DNA from 3 places in the Rhizobium sp. KNZ2-6A genome. Region 1 is predicted to be linked to each of the others. Evidence: riboswitches for the same ligand, from Rfam matches in the RefSeq annotation. Region 1 holds a riboswitch; each other region holds the start of a gene.

Region 1 (5,919 bases):
GCCGCTGGTCAGCCCATGATCGTCGGGCGAGCGAAACAGCGTCATGGCGCCGAGGATGAGGAGAGTGACGGCGATCTGCAGCAGCGACAGCATCACGGCGCGGCTGGGATCGAAATCGAAGCGGAGCGCCTGATAGATCGCCACTTCCAGCGTCGTTGCGGCCGGGCCGCCGCCAAGGATCAGGACCAGCGTGAAGCTGGTGGCGCAGAGCATGAAGATCAGGCCGGCAATGCCGGGAATAAGGCCGCGCAGCATAGGCCATTCGATGAAGCGGAAGACCGAGGCCGGCCGCATGCCGAGCCCGCCGGCCACAAGCCAATATTCCGCCGGCACGCGCTCCAGCCCGGCCAGCATCAGCCGGCAGGCGAGCGGCATGTTGAAGAAGACATGCGCCAGCAGGATACCGGCAAGGCCATAGATGCTAACGGGTTGCGACAGGCCGAGTGCTGCAAGAGCCTGATTGAGCAGCCCCTGCCGCCCCCATATGCCGAGCAGGCCGAGCGCGCCGATCAGCACCGGCAAGCCCATCGGCACCGCCATCAGTCGGAGCAGCCACAGTCGGCCGGGAAAGCGCGGCTGGCGCGCCAAGGCGCGGGCGACCGGTATGGCGAGCACTACGGAGAGCAGCGTCGAAAGCACCGCCTGCAGCAGCGTGAAGCGTAGGACGCGCAGCAGATAGGGGTCGGCCAGCGTGGTGTCGCCGCCGGATTCGATGCCGGCGGCCAAAAGGACGAGGACCGCGACCCCGACGAAGAGCATGATGCCGGCGAGGCTGAGCGCCCCGCCGGAAATGGCGCGTCTTCGTTCGGATGCCGCAAGCATGCTCAGGGCGTCAATTGCCGCTGGTGGCGGCCAGCCATTCGTCGATCCAGGCCTTGCGGTTCTTGTCGACGACATCGGGGCTCATCAGGAAGGTCTTCGACGGCACGACGAGCTTGCTGAAGGCATCCGGAAGCGGCTCCGAGGTGGTGGAGACCGGCATCATCCAATTGCTTGTCGGGATGATGTCCTGGAAGCCCGAGGAGATCATGAACTTCAGGAAGTCGCGGGCGAGTTCCTTGTTCGGCGAGGACTTGATGAGGCCGGCGACTTCGATCTGGATATAATGTCCTTCCGAGAAGGCGGCCGCCTGATAGCGATCGGTCTTGTCCTCGATCATGTGATAGGCCGGCGACGTCGTATAGGAGAGCACCATCGGCGCTTCGCCCTTGGTGAAGAGGTCATAGGCTTCCGACCAGCCGGGGGTGACGGTCAGGATGCGGCCCTTGAGCTTCGTCCAGGCGTCGGCCGCCTTATCGCCATAGATCGACTTGACCCAGAGCAGCAGGCCGAGACCCGGCGTCGAGGTGCGCGGATCCTCGATGACGATCTTCTGCGAGGAATCGCCCTCGATCAGATCCTTCATGCTCTTCGGCGGGTTCTTGACCGCCTGGCTGTCGTAGATCACGGCGAAATGGCCGTAGTCGTAGGGCACGAAGACGTCGTCCTTGAAATCGCCGGGGACCTTGAGGGCAGACGTGTCGACGCCGCTTTTATCGAAGAGGCCGGTATCCTTGGCCTCGTCGACGAGATTGGTGTCGAGGCCGAGAGCGACATCGGCCTTGGTGCCGGCGCCCTCCAGCTTCAGGCGGGACAGAAGTGCGACGCCATCGGTGACGGCGACATAATTGACCGTGCAGCCGCAGGTCTTTTCGAAGGCGGCCTTGACCTTGGCGCCCGGACCCCAATCGGCGGTGAAGCTCTCATAGGTGTAGATGGTCAGGGTCTTGTCGGCTGCCTCGGCCGTCTGGGCAGCAAAAAACGTTGCGCCGGCGGCAAGGGTCAGGCCGGCGAAGAATGACAATAGCGATCGGTTTTGCACGACAGCGCCTCCTCCTGGAGCCGGATGATTTTAGGTCTATCGACCTAAAATCTGAATCCGCTCTAAAATCAAATAATTAGAGCATGATGTCGCCCGAAAACCGTTTACGCTTTTCGGCATCACGCTCTAGGTTTCGTCTTGAAGGGGAAAAGGGCGCTATGATTTCGTCACGCGTCTAATCCCTCCGCCGGTGTTAGCCGGATCAGGTTCCGCGGGTTGGCCGATGAAAGCCTCTCAGCCAGATGTCCGGAAGGACATGAGGCACCCCGTTAGAGCGTCGGCAGATTTAGCCTTGTGACGAAGGGATGACAAGTACGTTTGCCATTTGAACCTATCTTCGCAAAACAAATTTATCTGCTATAGATAGAAAATTGATTCTCTAACTTAATTTTAGGTAGATCCAGTATGGAATATCAATCTTATTCTGTTCGTAAATTACTAGATTCCGTCAAGGGCGGAGGCATAAGAATACCCGCATTTCAGCGAGGCTTTGTATGGGACATGGATCATGTTGCCTACTTAATGGATAGTATCTATAAAAATTATCCGTTTGGTTCTTTATTGTTTTGGCGAACCAAAAACAAGCTAAACGTAGAAAGAAGCCTCGGTAGATTTGATCTCCCTGATCCCGAGGAAGATTATCCCGTAGATTATGTGCTGGATGGGCAGCAGCGTCTAACTTCAATTTTTACGGTGTTTCAAACAGAATTGAAGCCTAAGATTGATGATAAATGGAGCGATATTTATTTTGATCTAAAATCCGGCAATAACGCGCAGGAGAGCCAATTTTATCCTCTTAAAGATAACGAAGTGGATAACGAGAGATATTTTCCCTTAAGAGTACTGTTCGATTCTGTCTCCTATCGAGAAGCAACTTCTCACCTCACTGAGGATCAAATTAATCAAGTCGATAGATTACAAGAAAAGTTTAAAGAAGTAACAATACCTGTACAGGTCCTAAAAACCGAAGATAGGTCTATGGTCGCTATTGTCTTTGAACGAGTAAACAGGCTTGGCGTTGAGCTAGATACGCTCCAACTTCTTTCTGCGTGGACGTGGAATGAGAATTTTGATCTCCTGGAGAGTTTTAAGGGATTAAAGGATGAGCTGGAGGAGTTTGGTTTTGAAGGCGTGGGAGAAGATTCAGATCTAATACTGCGGTGTACTGCGGCTATACTTAAAGATGAGCCGTCGGCTGAAACTTTGCTAGAACTAAATGGTCAAACTGTGAGGGAAGAGTTTCCGCGAGTTCGTAATGGAATTAAGGGAGCTATCGACTTCTTGCGTACGCAACTTTGTGTCTACAATCTCAAAAATCTTCCATATCCCGCATTGCTTATACCACTGTCCGTATTTTTCGCGGAGCCAGATGGCAAGGAAGTTTCATACAGTAACCAAACATATCTAAAATTAAAGCGTTGGTTTTGGAGGTCTTGTTTGGGTAATAGATATAGTAGCCAAACCAGAAAGGCAGTAATACGCGATATTAAGGAAATGAAATCGTTAAAAAATGGCATGCAATCGCATATCGATTCCATGGATATTGATATATCTCCTGAGTTTTTTAAGAAAAACGTATTTAGGACAACCACAGCAAATACAAAGACTTTTGTTTTGATGTTATCAAATAATATTCCTAGGAGTTTTATGTCTAGTAAGGAAATTGATCTTGAGCCGGTCCTTCAGGCGTATAATAGATCTGAGTTTCACCATATTTATCCAAAGGCTTCTTTTAAGAATGAAGCGGAGGATCAGGTAAACAGCCTTGCAAATTTCTGTTTCCTTAGTGCTGCCGAAAATAAGAAAATTGGAAAGAAATTGCCATCTATTTATCTCGAAGAGCTAATTCCAATTGACGGAAGAGAAGAGCTTTTATCGAGCGTATTTTGTCATGTAGCTGACTTTGATGACGATTTCGTAGGTTTTATAGACAGACGGAATGAAAGGTTGCTTAGGCACGCTCAAAAACTAATTGCGTAGTGCAGTTACTATGGCAGTAGAATATTGGGTTTACTTAAGAATATACCTTTTTGTTACTCGGCCGCCTGAGCGGCGGCGGTGCTTTCGAATTTCTTCACAGCACCGGGTAGCTGCACGTTCTTCAGCGTCAGCGCGGTCAGAAGGCCGATGAGGCAGATGCCGGCGGCCGTCATGAACAGCGGGCTGAAGGCGCTCGCATAGGCGTTGGCGACGGCCTCGCGGGTCGCCTCGGGCAATGCGGCCATCATCTTCGGTGTCAGTTGCTCGATATCGGATACGCCTGATATGGAGACGCCGACATTGCCGAGCTTGGCGGCGATGATGGCGCCATAAATGGAGATGGCGATCGAGGCGCCGCCCATGCGCGAGAGCGTGACCGCGCCGGTCGCCGCGCCGACGTCACGGGCAGCGGCTGCGTTCTGCACGCCGATGACGGGCACTTGCTGCGCAAGACCGATGCCGATGCCGTGCAGCAGCATCAGGCCGCCGATGAAGACGATGGGTGTGCCGGCGGGCAGGACGGCAAGCGAGCCAAATGCGATGGCGCTGCAGGCAGCGCTTGCGATGGCAAAGGGCTTGTAGCGCCCTCTGGCCGCAATCAGCCTGCCGGCCGACAGCGAGCCGCAGACGATGCCGCCGGTCAGCAGAATGAACAGCAGGCCGGCCATCGAGGGCGAAAGGCCCGTCGTTGTCTGCAGGAAGAGCGCGAAGTAATTGACCATGCCGATGGCAACGGCGCCGCTGGTGATCGAGATGATCAGCAGAAGGCCGAATGTCGGATTGCGAAACAATGTCATCGGCACGATCGGCTCGGGTGCGCGGCGCTCGATGAAGACCCAGGCGATGGCGCAGATCGCGCCGAAGGCAATGATGCCGAGGCATTGCGGCGATAGCAGCGACCCGAAGAGTTCGCTTCCGTCGGCAGCAAGCACAATGCTGGTCGTCGTCAGGGCAAGGACGATGGCGCCGGCATAATCGATCTTCGGACGGCGGGCCGGCTTGCGGTAGGGCAGCATGAAGGCGAGGCCGGCAAGCACGATGAAGCCGATCGGCACGTTGACGAGGAAGATCGAACGCCAGCCGAAAAGATCGCTCATCGTGCCGCCGAGAACGGGGCCGATGGCGCCCGACGCCATCAGCACGAGGCTGGAATAGCTCTGGTAGCGCGCACGCTCGCGCGGCTCGAAAAGATCGGCGTTGACGGCGAAGATCGAGACCATGATGCCGCCGCCGCCGAAGCCTTGAAGGACACGGGCGGCGATCAGCGTATCCATCGAGATGGCTAGGCCGCAGACGGCGGAGCCGATCGTGAAGATCGCGATCGCCGTCATCATCACATATTTGCGGCCGAAGAGATCGCCGAGCTTGCCGTAAACGGGCATGACGGCGGAGAGCGAGAGGAGATAGGCCGATCCGATCCAGCCGAAACGCTCCAGATGCCCGAACTCGCCGACGATCGTCGGAAGCGCCGTCGAGACGATCTGGTTGTCGAGTGTTGCCATGAACATGGCCGTCATCAGAAACAGGAAGAGTATAAGCCGCCGTTTATGATCCGCCACGAGCGGCGCGAAGGTTGTCTGCATGTCCATGGGGCAAGAAATCCGAGCTTGGCCGAAACGCTGCGCGGTCGATCGAATGCGCGGGACGTCCCGGTTTTCATACCTGATACATATGTGCCAATAGCATATAAATGTCAATGACAGGTGAGTGCTATTTGCATGTTTTATTTCTTGTCCGCCTCTGGTATGGTGGAAAGATGACATCTGCGACGAATACACGTGAAGTTGAAGCCCAGACCCTGACCGACGACGAGAACCTCCTGCGCATCGGCCATGCGATGACGCGCATGCGGCTGCTGACAGGGCGCCGCATGATTGGCAGGCTTGCCATTGAGAGCGTTGCGCCGGGGCTCGAGCTTTCGCATCTCGACGTGCTCGATGTCGTCCGCCGGGCGGAGATGACAGGCGAAGTCACCGTCGGCACGATTGCCGAGATGCTGCGCATCGATCCCTCGCGGGCGAGCCGCATCGTTGCCGACATGGTGACGCGCGGCGTGTTACGGCGCAAGGCATCGCAGG
Region 2 (5,919 bases), on a different contig from region 1:
CGCTGGGATCGACAACCGTGACCTCGGCACCGCGAGCATGCAGTTCGTGGGCGACAGTGAGGCCGGCAACGCCGGCCCCTTTGACAAGGATACGCATGTCACTCGGCCGACTGCGCAGGGGCTTCGACGGGCATATAGAGATCGCCACCCTCCCGGTATTTTGCCGCCATGGCCTCCAAGCCTTCCTTTTGCGCCTCGGCGCGGATGTCGTGCGAAATCCGCATCGAGCAGAATTTCGGACCGCACATCGAGCAGAAATGCGCCACCTTGTGGGCTTCCTTCGGCAAGGTTTCGTCATGGAAGCTGCGGGCGGTATCGGGGTCGAGCGACAGGTTGAACTGGTCCTCCCAGCGGAATTCGAAGCGGGCGCGCGACAATGCGTCGTCGCGCACCTGAGCGGCCGGATGACCCTTGGCGAGATCGGCCGCATGGGCGGCGATCTTGTAGGTGATGACGCCGGTCTTGACGTCGTTGCGGTCGGGCAGGCCGAGATGCTCCTTCGGCGTGACGTAGCAGAGCATCGCCGTGCCGAACCAGCCGATCATGGCAGCGCCGATGCCCGAGGTGATGTGATCGTAGCCCGGCGCGATATCCGTCGTCAGCGGCCCGAGCGTGTAGAAGGGCGCCTCGCCGCAGACGGCAAGCTGCTTGTCCATGTTTTCCTTGATCTTGTGCATGGGCACATGGCCGGGGCCTTCGATCATCACCTGGCAATCCTTAGCCCAGGCGATCTTCGTCAGTTCGCCCAGCGTTTCGAGTTCGGCAAATTGCGCGGCGTCGTTGGCATCGGCGATCGAGCCGGGACGCAGGCCGTCGCCGAGCGAAAAGGAGACGTCATAGGCGCGGCAGATGTCGCAGATCTCCTCGAAATGCTCGTAAAGGAAGCTCTCGCGATGATGATGGAGACACCACTTGGCCATGATCGAGCCGCCGCGCGAGACGATGCCGGTGACGCGATTGACGGTGAGCGGGATGTAATGCAGCCGCACGCCGGCATGGATGGTAAAATAGTCGACGCCTTGTTCGGCCTGCTCGATCAGCGTGTCGCGATAGACCTCCCAGGTTAGCTCCTCGGCAATGCCACCGACCTTTTCCAGCGCCTGATAGAGCGGCACGGTGCCGATCGGCAGCGGCGAATTGCGGATGATCCATTCGCGGATATTGTGGATGTTGCGGCCGGTCGAAAGATCCATGACGGTATCGGCACCCCAGCGGGCGGCCCAGACCATCTTTTCGACCTCTTCCGCCATGGAGGAGGTGACGGCGGAGTTGCCGATATTGGCATTGATCTTCACCAGGAAGTTCCGGCCGATGATCATCGGCTCGCTTTCCGGATGATTGATATTGGCCGGGATGATCGCCCGGCCGGCCGCGACTTCCTGGCGGACGAATTCGGGCGTCACATGATCCGGAATATGGGCGCCGAAGCTCTCGCCGTCGCGAATCAAGGCCTCGGCTTTCGCCTTGCGGCCGAGATTCTCGCGGATGGCGATGAATTCCATTTCCGGCGTGATGATGCCGGCGCGCGCATAGGCAAGCTGCGTGACGGCCTTGCCGTCCTTTGCCCGCAGCGGCCGGCGCTTGGCCGGAAATTCCGGCGTCAGCCGCTCGCCGGTGACAAAGCCATTGTCTTCGGGGCGTACATGGCGGCCTTCATAGGTCTCGACGTCGCCGCGGGCGAGCACCCAGTCGCGGCGGAGCTGCGACAGGCCCTGTTCGATGCGGATGTCGGCACCCTCGATCGTATAGGGGCCGGAGGAATCATAGACGACGACAGGTGGCTCGCCCGAGGTCGGATGGACGCTGATCTCGCGCATCGGTACGCGGATGTTGGTGTGTATATCTCCGGGAATGTAGATCTTCCGCGAGGCCGGCAGCGGGCCTGTCGTGACGGTCGGGGTGAGGTTTTTTGCGGCAATGGTCATGGTTTGAGGCTCCAAGTTGCGGTTGGAGACCCAGTCAATCAGCCGGAATGATGGAAAGACGCCGGCATGGAATCCACGCGGGAATCCGAAGCCTTCGAGCGCTCGCACCGTCCCTACGCCAGTATGAACTGGATCAGGTTCAACGGGTCACTGCGCCCACAATCGGCAAAGCCGTATTGTTCAGCAGTATCTCAGCCCCTTGCCGGGACCCCCCTGGTGAATGCGGAAAGGCTATGCTCTCCCTTCGGCTCCTGTCAACCCTGCAATGATGATTGCCCTTTTCCCGAAAGCGGCGCTTCGCTGAATTAAAGAATCTACAGCTTAAGCGTGTTTTAGCGGGCTGTCGGCATGACGCCACCCCAGGCTCGAAGCTGATGTCGGCATCGATGAAGAGCATGTGGGTCGCTGTGGTATCGTTCAGGAAGGACGATACCAGTGTGTTGCGGCTGCGGGTAATCAGCGCGTCATTGCAGAGAAGGGCGAGCGTCAGTTGCACGCCGGCCTGTGCTCCCGTCTGCATCAGGGAAAAGATGGATTGCATATAATCCTTGGTGACGAGGCCGCCGAAGCAGGGTGTCGCTATGAAGACCAACCGATTCTCGTTCGCGCGCGATTTTCCCTTCCAATGGTGCGAGTCGCCGGAATCTTAAGAAGATTCATCATTTCTGTGTGTAGCGATTTGTTGAGTTTTGTTTCTAAGCCTTGCCGTGCATTCGAGCCTTTGGTGCTCTCCCTGCGATCGCCGGGCGAAGCGAACCTTGCCCTGCCGTCCCCAGTTGCATTTAAGCAACAGCGGCCAAGACTAACGCCAGACCGGCGCCCGTCACGGTTTCATATAATTGACAAACATACGGGCTGTTTGTAAGCCAGATGCAGGACAGAAATTGTCTTACGGTCGAGCGATCGGCCGGATCGGTAGGGGCATTTCAAGACCTTTGCCGCGGGGTCAATCATGGAGGTTCGAGGGGACTCAAGCCAACATTACGTGCGTACTTGCCGGGCTACGCGGTCGCGTTTTCGACCGAGCCGATCTTCAAGGTGGTTTCCAGCTCAGCACTCGCGGCAAATTAGAAATGCATATTACAACCAGGAGTTTAATATGAATATCAAGAGCCTTCTTCTCGGCTCCGCTGCTGCGCTGGCAGCAGTTTCCGGTGCCCATGCAGCTGACGCTATCGTTGCTGCCGAGCCGGAGCCGTTGGAATACGTCCGCATCTGCGACGCTTACGGTGCTGGTTACTTCTTCATTCCGGGCACTGAAACCTGCCTCAAGATCGGCGGTCGTGTCCGTTCCGAAGGCGAGTGGTACGATGCCTACAACCCGAACAGCAAGAACGGTACGCTGTGGCATACCCGTGCAGAGCTGAGCGTCGACACCGCGACTGACACCGAATACGGCCCGCTGAAGACCAACACGGTCATCCGTTGGGACTGGAACGACGGCAACTCCACCTCCACCAAGCTGCTGTTCGCCAACATCAGCCTCGGCGGTTTCCTCGTCGGTAAGGCCGACTCGCAGTATAACTCCTACATCGGTTATGCCGGCGACGTCATCAACGACGACGTGATCTATGACGGCCCGTACGAACTCAACCAGTTGACCTACAACTATGATGCCGGCAACGGCTTCACGGCTATGATCTCGGTTGAAGACTCGAATTCCAGCGGCTCCGACGCTTCCTACGGCGCAAGCTGGTGGTCCGACGACAAGGGCAACCATTATGCTCCTGACGTCGTTGCCGGTGCCGGCTTCAAGTCTGGCGCATGGGGCTTCAAGGTCGTCGGCGGTTACGACTCGATCGTCGAAGAAGGCGCCATCAAGGCTCGCGTTGACGCCGACTTCGGCGCATTCTCGGCCTTCTTGATGGGCGGCTGGAACACCGACGGCGACAAGCTGAACAAGTATGCCGGCACCAACCTCGATCGTTCGGCTTGCCCGGTTAACGACGAATCGAAGTGCGGCTGGGGTGATTGGGCTGTTTGGGGCGGCGTTGGCGTTCCGATCAACGAAAAGCTGAAGTGGAACCTGCAGCTCGCCTACACCGACTCGAAGATCTTTGCCGCTACCACGAACGTCAAGTGGAACCCGGTCAAGAACCTGCTCATCGAGCCGGAAGTCTCCTACACCAACTTCGATTCTGTAAACCAGGATCAGTGGGCTGGTATCCTGCGCTTCGAGCGTAGCTTCTAAGTTTGAATTACCCGGCCTTGTGCCGGGTATGCAGAAGCCTGATGTTCCAATCCGTCAGGCTTCTTCCCCCGATCGGTTGACCTCCGATCAAAGTAAAGGATCCGGCTTTCCCTCCGGATCCTTTTTTATGTTCAAAGCCTTGATTCTGTGTGACCTGCTCTATGCAGCCGAGGTCTCTACCTCATGTGCCTGCTCCAGCGGGAACCATGTCTTCAAGACCATCTTGATGAACATCTGTCCGCAAGGCACGAGCTGGAAATTGCCCCTGTCGAGCGTCCATTCGGTGATCAGCCCGCCGATGACGGCCGTCAGCGCGGAGGCGGCCGTATCCGGCGTCCACGGCGCGGGCAGCTTCGTCTTCTCGTTCATCAGGGTGAATATGCGTTCGAAGTGCTCGTGCATATCGTGCCGGAAGGAGCTGGCGCGGCTTGTGGTGCCGTCACAAAAAGCCATATCGAGGTGCATCATCACCTTCAACATGCTTCTCTTGCGCGGATCGCCCTGGACATCGTCGAATATCCCGGCAATCGCCTCCGCCACAAGATCAAGCGGATTTGCCGGGAGCTCCCTCGACATCCGCTCGGCCAATTCGTGAAACGGCTGCTGCGCCTCATCGCGAATCGCGAACATCAGCCCCTGCTTGTTCTTGAAATGCCAGTGCACGGCCCCCCTCGTCACACCAGCCGCTGTGGCTATCTCCTCAAGGCTGACATTCTCGTAGCCCTTGTCGAGAAACAGAGCCTTTGCAGAGTGCAGGATCTCACTCCTCGTTTCCGCAGCCTCCTCCTTAGTGCGCCTCATTCGCGTCTCCACGGAAATCAGTTTTCAAGCTGTACCCCTCTTTTTTTGCCATTTTACCCCACCGCTGCCGCTTATCGCTGGAATTCCCCATACCAGCAATGCGGCCGAATTATATAATCCCCTAAAATTAGGGAAGGAAATCGTAACAGGAGGCCTTCGTCAAGCGCCTATAAGCCACGCGCAAGTTTCCGCGTGCAATTTCCGCGCGTTGGGAAGTGAACAGTCGAAAATACGCGGATGCTAATGCGTGGCCATGGCGGCGATATATTGGCTGCATGAAGCCGAGTTCGCTCGCCCGGGAGCGGAATCTGTTGCTGCCCGTCCGTCCGATGTCAGCGAAGATCAGGCAACGGCGCTGTTCAAGAGCCTCGATACGGCCGGTTCCGGATCTTTGACGCAGAGCCGGTTCGAGCAGGCCATGAGGCCGCAGCCGCCGCAGGTGCCGGACTTCGGCAGTTTCTATGCATTCAACGAGCAAGACCAGACGAGGAGCGATCTTCTGACGCTCTGATCGCGCATGAGCTTTCGCATTTAATCCATGCGAAGTGCCGGCAACTCGGACAGGAGACGTTGGTGCCTCCACGTCCGGGTGAGCCAGCTCTTTTCATATTCGCTCGATAGATAGTTTGCCGGAGAAGGGAGGAAAATCTGAAAATCCTCGATGCGGGAGCGACGGAATTCGGCAGATAAACCGTTCAATCCTTGCGAACCCACGCTTGATGTCGAAGGATGATACGCTGACCGAGATGCTGCGATCCGACGGGAGCCGCTTGCCGGATTTGACGGCCAGGCAGAGCTTTCTTGCCGAAAGCCCGAGCCGGGCGACGCGCCATGCCGGTATCGCACGAAACAGGAGCGGTGGCGATTGTCGATGAAGTGGGATCGCGCGCCCAGGAGTGGCGACCCGGACGAGGATCTGCTTGGCCGTATCGCCGCTGGTGACGTTCCGGCGATGCGTATGATGGTGGCAAGGCAGCTGCCACGCATCATCGCCGTGGCAAC
Region 3 (5,919 bases), on a different contig from region 1:
TCGCGAACTCTCGCATTTTGCCGAACGCTTCGTGCTTGGGCTGGAGGCAAGCGTCCTGCCGAAATCCGGTGACGCGCCGACGGTGGAGGCAGGACTATCACTGCCTGCCCGCGTCGAGCGCTACGAGGCAGACCTCATCCGCGAAACCCTGCAGCAAAACAATGGCGACGTCAGGAAGACGATAGAGGCACTCGGCATTCCGAGAAAGACTTTCTACGACAAGCTGCAGCGCCACGGGATCGTCAGAGGCGATTTCGCCGACCTCTAGAGCATTTCCAGGAAAAGTGCGCAGCGGTTTTCCGTCCGGAATGCGTAGAAAAACAAGAAGATAGGGCATTTTTGCGATTCGAAGAAAAGCGGAAATGCTCTACGCGCTTGCAAGCCTTGCGGTGGGCATGGAGGAATGCCGTGCCGCGATCTCCGCCGTCCGGTCGAGCACCAGCATGGCCTGATCGATAACGCCTGCAAGCGCTTCGGTGCTCTTGGCAGCCCCCACGACCAAGGGCGCGCTCAGGCAAATGCGAAGGGCGCTGGCCGGCATCTCGCCGAAATCGGCGCAGCGAACGGGCTGGCCAAGGCGCACGGCGGCGAACCCATCTTCCTCAATGGCCAGCTCCTTGTAGACCGCCGCGGTCTTGGCAGCGTTTAAGACATCTGCATCGCCAGCGTTGCGCAGATAGAACGAAAAGATCGAAGGGATTTCATCCCAGTGGCGAACCGACGGCACATCCCACAGGCAGCGCCGATCAAGGGGGCGGCTGTCCAGCAACGCAAAGGCGGGGTCGTTGGCAAGCCTGGCGGTTACGGCTTCGGCGAAGGCGGAGAGAACGGTAATGACCTGCTCTTCCGGAAGAGCGACGAAGGATTGCAATTCGAACAAAGCCGCCTTCCAGCGTAGCAGCAGGCCGAAATTGGCGCGCTCGGATAGCGTTTCGCGCGCTGCCCAACCCTTTGGCCATTCGGCCTTGCCGCAATAATCGGACAGAGCCGCCGGCAGGTGGCGATGCCTGAAGCGTTCCGACATTTGCGGGGGGCATAGAAGCGCGCCGCAGAAAATCGGTCCGGCAAGGAATTTCGAGCCCGTGAGCGCCACCATGAAGCCATGCGCGAGGTAAGCGCCGATCGTTGCCGCCGACAGGCGGAACTGGCAGCCATCGATCATGATGTCGAGCGCGTCGCCGAAACGCGCCTTAAGGCGCAGCACGGTTTCCAGGCTCGGAGCAAGCAAACTGGTCTTGGAGACATCGGTCACGACGAGCAGGCATCTCAAACCCGCAGCACGGCCGAGTTCGATCAGGCCCCGCAATTCTTCCTCGACCTCGATATCCGCACGAAGGGAACCGTCCTTGTTCCGGACGGCGATAGTCGCGTTGCGTGTTGCGTCGCCGGGCCGCAGCTCCTCGCCTTTGGCAACCGCGCGGTCGCTGCTGACACGCCCCATGAAATGCCGGCCGGCCGAAGCGGTCATGACGCCGCTGCCGGTCTCGTTGCCCATCAGCGTGATGGTCATCAAGGCGCGATCATCCTCACGCGCCAGAAGCGAGGCAGCAAAGAGATGGATGTCCGTGCCCGAGGTTGCCAGGATCGCATCAATGTGCGGTTGTCCGGCGACCTGGTTGAGGCCAAGCTGACGCAATAGATCCTGACGCACTCGTCCAATTTCACGCTCATAGATGGCTGCGACCGAGCCGGTTTCCATTTCGCGGACCAGACCGGCGTGGTAGGTCTTGACTTCGGCAAAGGCACCGGCGGAAATCGTCGACGCCGTGGAGGAGCCGAAGGCAAGGTCGCCCGGACGAGGCGCCGGGCCATAGCCATACATATTGAGGCCGCTGGCGGCATCGCAATCCAGCCGCTCGTCACCGCCCGAAACCAGGCACTTTAAAAGCGCCTCTCTCTCCCCATTCGATTGCTGCGACGACAGGCCCGCGATGGCATTGTTATCCAGGGCATTATCATCAGCAACTTGCTGCATGGAGAAGCATTCCTCTTGCGTCATGGGTGAAACGCATTGCGGGAGCGCCTTGCGTTCTCTGCCGGGCGGTACGCCTCCGGCAGCAGGACATTAGACCCGACAAGATGGAGCGAGGCTGACTTGGCCGCCTCACGAACATCGCTTGCAAACCAATTAAAAACCCGCGAGCCGGAGACCGCGGGTTCGAAGAAATAACGAGCAAAACTGCCTGTCAGCTTGCAGGTTCGAGCTTGTCCTGCGTCTTGGTCTCGAAGTCGCTGGCCTCATGGCGCTCGCGCAGCTGCTCGGACGGATCGCCCGTCATGCGATTGACCATTCGGCCGCGCTTGACCGCAGGACGCGAATAGACCTGCTCGGCCCAGCGCTGAACGTTCTTGTAATCCTGCACTTGCAGGAATTCGCCAGCGCCGTACTGCCAGCCCTTGGCAAGACCGCCATACCACGGCCAGATCGCAATATCGGCGATGGTGTAGTCGCTGCCGGCGATATATTCGCTTTCGGCAAGACGACGGTCGAGCACGTCGAGCTGGCGCTTCACTTCCATGGCGAAGCGATCGATCGCATATTCGATCTTTGTCGGGGCATAGGCAAAGAAATGGCCGAAGCCGCCGCCGAGATAGGGCGCGCTGCCCATCTGCCAGAACAGCCACGACAGGCATTCGGCGCGAGCCGGCTGCTCGGTCGGCAGGAAGGCACCGAACTTTTCGGCGAGATACATCAGGATAGAAGCCGATTCGAAAACGCGGACCGGCTGCGGGCCGCTGCGATCCAGCAAGGCCGGGATCTTCGAATTCGGATTGACGTCGACGAAACCGCTGCCGAACTGGTCGCCCTCGCCGATCTTGATCAGCCAGGCATCATATTCCGCGCCGCTGTGGCCGAGCGCCAGCAGCTCTTCGAGCATGATGGTAACCTTCACGCCATTCGGCGTACCGAGCGAATAAAGCTGCAGGGGATGACGCCCCACAGACAATTCCTTTTCATGGGTCGGCCCGGCGATCGGACGGTTGATATTGGCGAACTGGCCGCCATTGGCCTTGTTCCAAGTCCAGATTTTCGGCGGCGTGTATTCGGCAGAACCGGTCATGGGCATCCTCCTGTCTCGGGGAATCACGTTGGGGGTTGGTCTTCGATGTAGCGCGCTACAGGTGTGGCACATAGTGCCGGCCGTTCATTTTTGCGAGAGGAGGTCGTCGGTTTTCAACCAAGCCCGGATCGGAGATGGCACAAACGGCAGTGATCGCGTTTCGACACGCGCTGCGTGGCAGCGAGGATGAAGCGAAAATCGGTTGAATGTGGTCTGAAACGAAAAAGCCTGCCGCGGGAGGAGGTGCGGCAGGCTTTTTACAAGAACCGAACAGCGGACGGGAGGAGGAATGCCGCTGTTCCCGCAGTCGTCCCTGGGAGGAGGAGAAGGACGTCTGCAAAAACGAAGGGATGCGGGAGGAGATGCATCGCTTCGATGAGAAGGATAATAGCCAAGTTTTGCTCACTGCATAGGCATTTATTTGCAGGGCAGTTATGCGCTATGCGAAAAGCGGCTGGCTGAGTTGATCCGCTTACGGTTCAGATCAAAGCATGGAACGATAGCTTCCAGACAAAACAAAAGCGCCTGCTCTGGAGAACAGGCGCTGGCATAATGCAGCTTTATAAGGAGCCGTTGCGGCCGTTAGCGAGCGATGGCTGCTCGGGCAACATTGCGGATTTCGCCGCGATCGATACCCAGGTCATGCAGTTCGCGCGTGGACATACGGCCCAGTTCGGCGACCGTCTGACGATACTTGCGCCAGTTATTAAAAGAGCGTGCTACGTTCATGATGATCCCCTTTCCTTGGGCTTTCGAAGCTGAGCGGCCGTGCTTGGCGCTCCCGTCGCTTCGATGAGAGATATGTAGTCGAAACCCTCAGCCTTTTGCAGAGCTAAGAGATCACTGCACCCATGCATTCAATGCATGTCTCGCCCGGAAATAAGGCGGTTCCAATTCCCATTCGTCGCTGAAGCCTTTGTGATTTGCTGATGACACCGGCGTCTTTGTCTGCGAAAAGTAGGAGGATGAGAGACAGGGGCGCCCGCTTTCCGGCGGGCTGAGAAGGACCCTTCGAACCTGAACCAGATCATGCTGGCGGAGGGAGTCGCTCGGGACCTCGCGAAGTTCAGCACGTCGTCCCTTTGCGCCTCGCCCGCCCGAAAAGGGCGATATGCAAGACCAAACCACACTAGGCAATCTGCTTCATGCCATGCGGGCCAATCCGCCGCTGGTGCAATGCATCACCAATTTCGTCGCCATGAATATTGCGGCCAATGTGATGCTCGCAGCCGGGGCATCGCCGGCGATGGTGCATGCCGAAGAGGAAGCAGGCGAGTTTGCCGCGATCTCCGGCGCACTGACGATCAATATCGGCACGCTCTCGTCCGGCTGGCTTGCGGGCATGCTGAAGGCGGCTCGGTCGGCCAACGACGCCGGAAAGCCTTGGGTCCTCGATCCGGTCGCCCATTATGCGACCGGGTTTCGCCGCAAGGCGATCGGGCAATTGCTGGAGCTGCGGCCGACGATCATTCGCGGCAATGCATCCGAGATCATCGCGCTTGCCGGCGGCGCCAGCCGTGGCCAGGGCGTCGATAGCCGCGACGCCGTAGAGCAGGCGGAAGAATCCGCCCGGCAACTGGCTGAAAAGCACGGATGCGTGGTCGCCGTCACCGGCGTTACGGATCTCGTGACGGATGGGCAGAAGGCCAAGCGCATTGCCGGCGGTTCGCCATTCATGCCGCAGGTAACGGCCCTCGGCTGCTCGCTCACCTGCCTCGTCGGCGCCTTTGCGGCGGCAACGCCGGATGAGCCATTCGATGCAACCGTAGCGGCGCTCGCGGTCTTTGCCGTTGCCGGTGCGCAGGCGGGAGTGCCAGCCGAAGGCCCAGGCTCCTTCTCCTGGCGCTTCCTCGATGCACTCGCAGCCCTCACTCCGGAAATATTGGATCGCGACGCAAGGATATCGGCAGCATGAAAGACTTCGATCTCTCGCTCTACCTCGTTCTCGACCCCACGCTATGTGCCGACCTTGGCATGATCGAAACGACCCGGGCGGCCATTACCGGCGGCGCCACGATCGTACAGCTGCGCGACAAACATGCCTCGACCGCAGTCATGATCGAGACGGGCCGGGCTCTCAAACAGATCCTGCAGGGAACCAATGCCCGGCTGATCGTCAACGACAATGTCGAGGCTGCCATCGCCATCGGTGCCGATGGTCTGCATATCGGACAAGAGGACATGAATGCCGCCGAAGCGCGCCGCTTGATCGGGCCGAACATGATCCTCGGCCTCTCGGTGGAAACGGAAGCCCTCGCCTCCGCCATGGATGCTGGGATCGTCGACTATGCTGGGATAGGCCCGGTCTTTGCCACGGCAACCAAGCCCGACCACAAGCAACCGATCGGCTTCCATGGTCTCACCCGCATCGTCGGGCTCTGCCCGGTTCCTTCAGTCGCGATCGGCGGCCTCAAGGCAGAGCATGCGAGAGAGGTTTTCTCGTCCGGCGCGGACGGCCTTGCGGTCGTCTCGGCCATCTGCGGCCAACCGAACCCACAAGCCGCGACAGCCGTCATCGCGAACGCCATCAAGGAGGCCCGCCCATGATCCGCCCCGTGATTCGCAACGTCCTGTCCATCGCCGGCTCCGACCCATCCGGCGGCGCCGGCATCCAGGCTGACCTGAAGACCTTTTCCGCACGCGGCGTTTATGGAATGGCCGTCCTGACCGCCTTGACGGCGCAGAACACACAAGGCGTCACCGGCGTTCATCCGGTGCCGCCCTCTTTCGTGGCGGACCAGGTCCGGGCGATCTTCGCCGATATCCGTGTCGATGCCGTCAAGATCGGCATGATTGCCAACGCCGCAATTGCGGATGCCGTCGCGGACATTCTGGCACGACATCGCGATGTGCTCGT

The links. A riboswitch is a leader RNA that binds a small molecule or an ion and turns the genes downstream of it on or off. The one in region 1 is predicted to bind thiamine pyrophosphate.
Region 2: linked by a shared signal. The riboswitch ahead of thiC (phosphomethylpyrimidine synthase ThiC) and the one ahead of thiB (thiamine ABC transporter substrate binding subunit) in region 1 are both predicted to bind thiamine pyrophosphate.
Region 3: linked by a shared signal. The riboswitch ahead of thiM (hydroxyethylthiazole kinase) and the one ahead of thiB (thiamine ABC transporter substrate binding subunit) in region 1 are both predicted to bind thiamine pyrophosphate.

Annotation. Positions count from the first base shown of each region.
Region 1 is NZ_JBNDIC010000021.1:86,535-92,453, forward strand. It holds gene thiP (thiamine/thiamine pyrophosphate ABC transporter permease ThiP) at 1-822, opposite strand, end outside; gene thiB (thiamine ABC transporter substrate binding subunit) at 833-1,825, opposite strand; TPP riboswitch at 2,024-2,140, opposite strand; gene ACPYOP_RS16395 (GmrSD restriction endonuclease domain-containing protein) at 2,267-3,841, shown strand; gene ACPYOP_RS16400 (MDR family MFS transporter) at 3,895-5,430, opposite strand; gene ACPYOP_RS16405 (MarR family winged helix-turn-helix transcriptional regulator) at 5,598-5,919, shown strand, end outside.
Region 2 is NZ_JBNDIC010000051.1:17,323-23,241, reverse strand. It holds gene thiO (glycine oxidase ThiO) at 1-97, opposite strand, end outside; gene thiC (phosphomethylpyrimidine synthase ThiC) at 99-1,925, opposite strand; TPP riboswitch at 2,018-2,150, opposite strand; gene ACPYOP_RS26840 (porin) at 3,025-4,116, shown strand; gene ACPYOP_RS26835 (TetR family transcriptional regulator) at 4,276-4,917, opposite strand; gene ACPYOP_RS26830 (hypothetical protein) at 5,171-5,428, shown strand; gene ACPYOP_RS26825 (RNA polymerase sigma factor) at 5,672-5,919, shown strand, end outside.
Region 3 is NZ_JBNDIC010000008.1:88,447-94,365, forward strand. It holds gene ACPYOP_RS08155 (sigma-54-dependent transcriptional regulator) at 1-268, shown strand, start outside; gene ACPYOP_RS08160 (hypothetical protein) at 368-1,975, opposite strand; gene yghU (glutathione-dependent disulfide-bond oxidoreductase) at 2,187-3,062, opposite strand; gene ACPYOP_RS08170 (DUF1127 domain-containing protein) at 3,645-3,791, opposite strand; TPP riboswitch at 4,027-4,123, shown strand; gene thiM (hydroxyethylthiazole kinase) at 4,174-4,977, shown strand; gene thiE (thiamine phosphate synthase) at 4,974-5,609, shown strand; gene thiD (bifunctional hydroxymethylpyrimidine kinase/phosphomethylpyrimidine kinase) at 5,618-5,919, shown strand, end outside.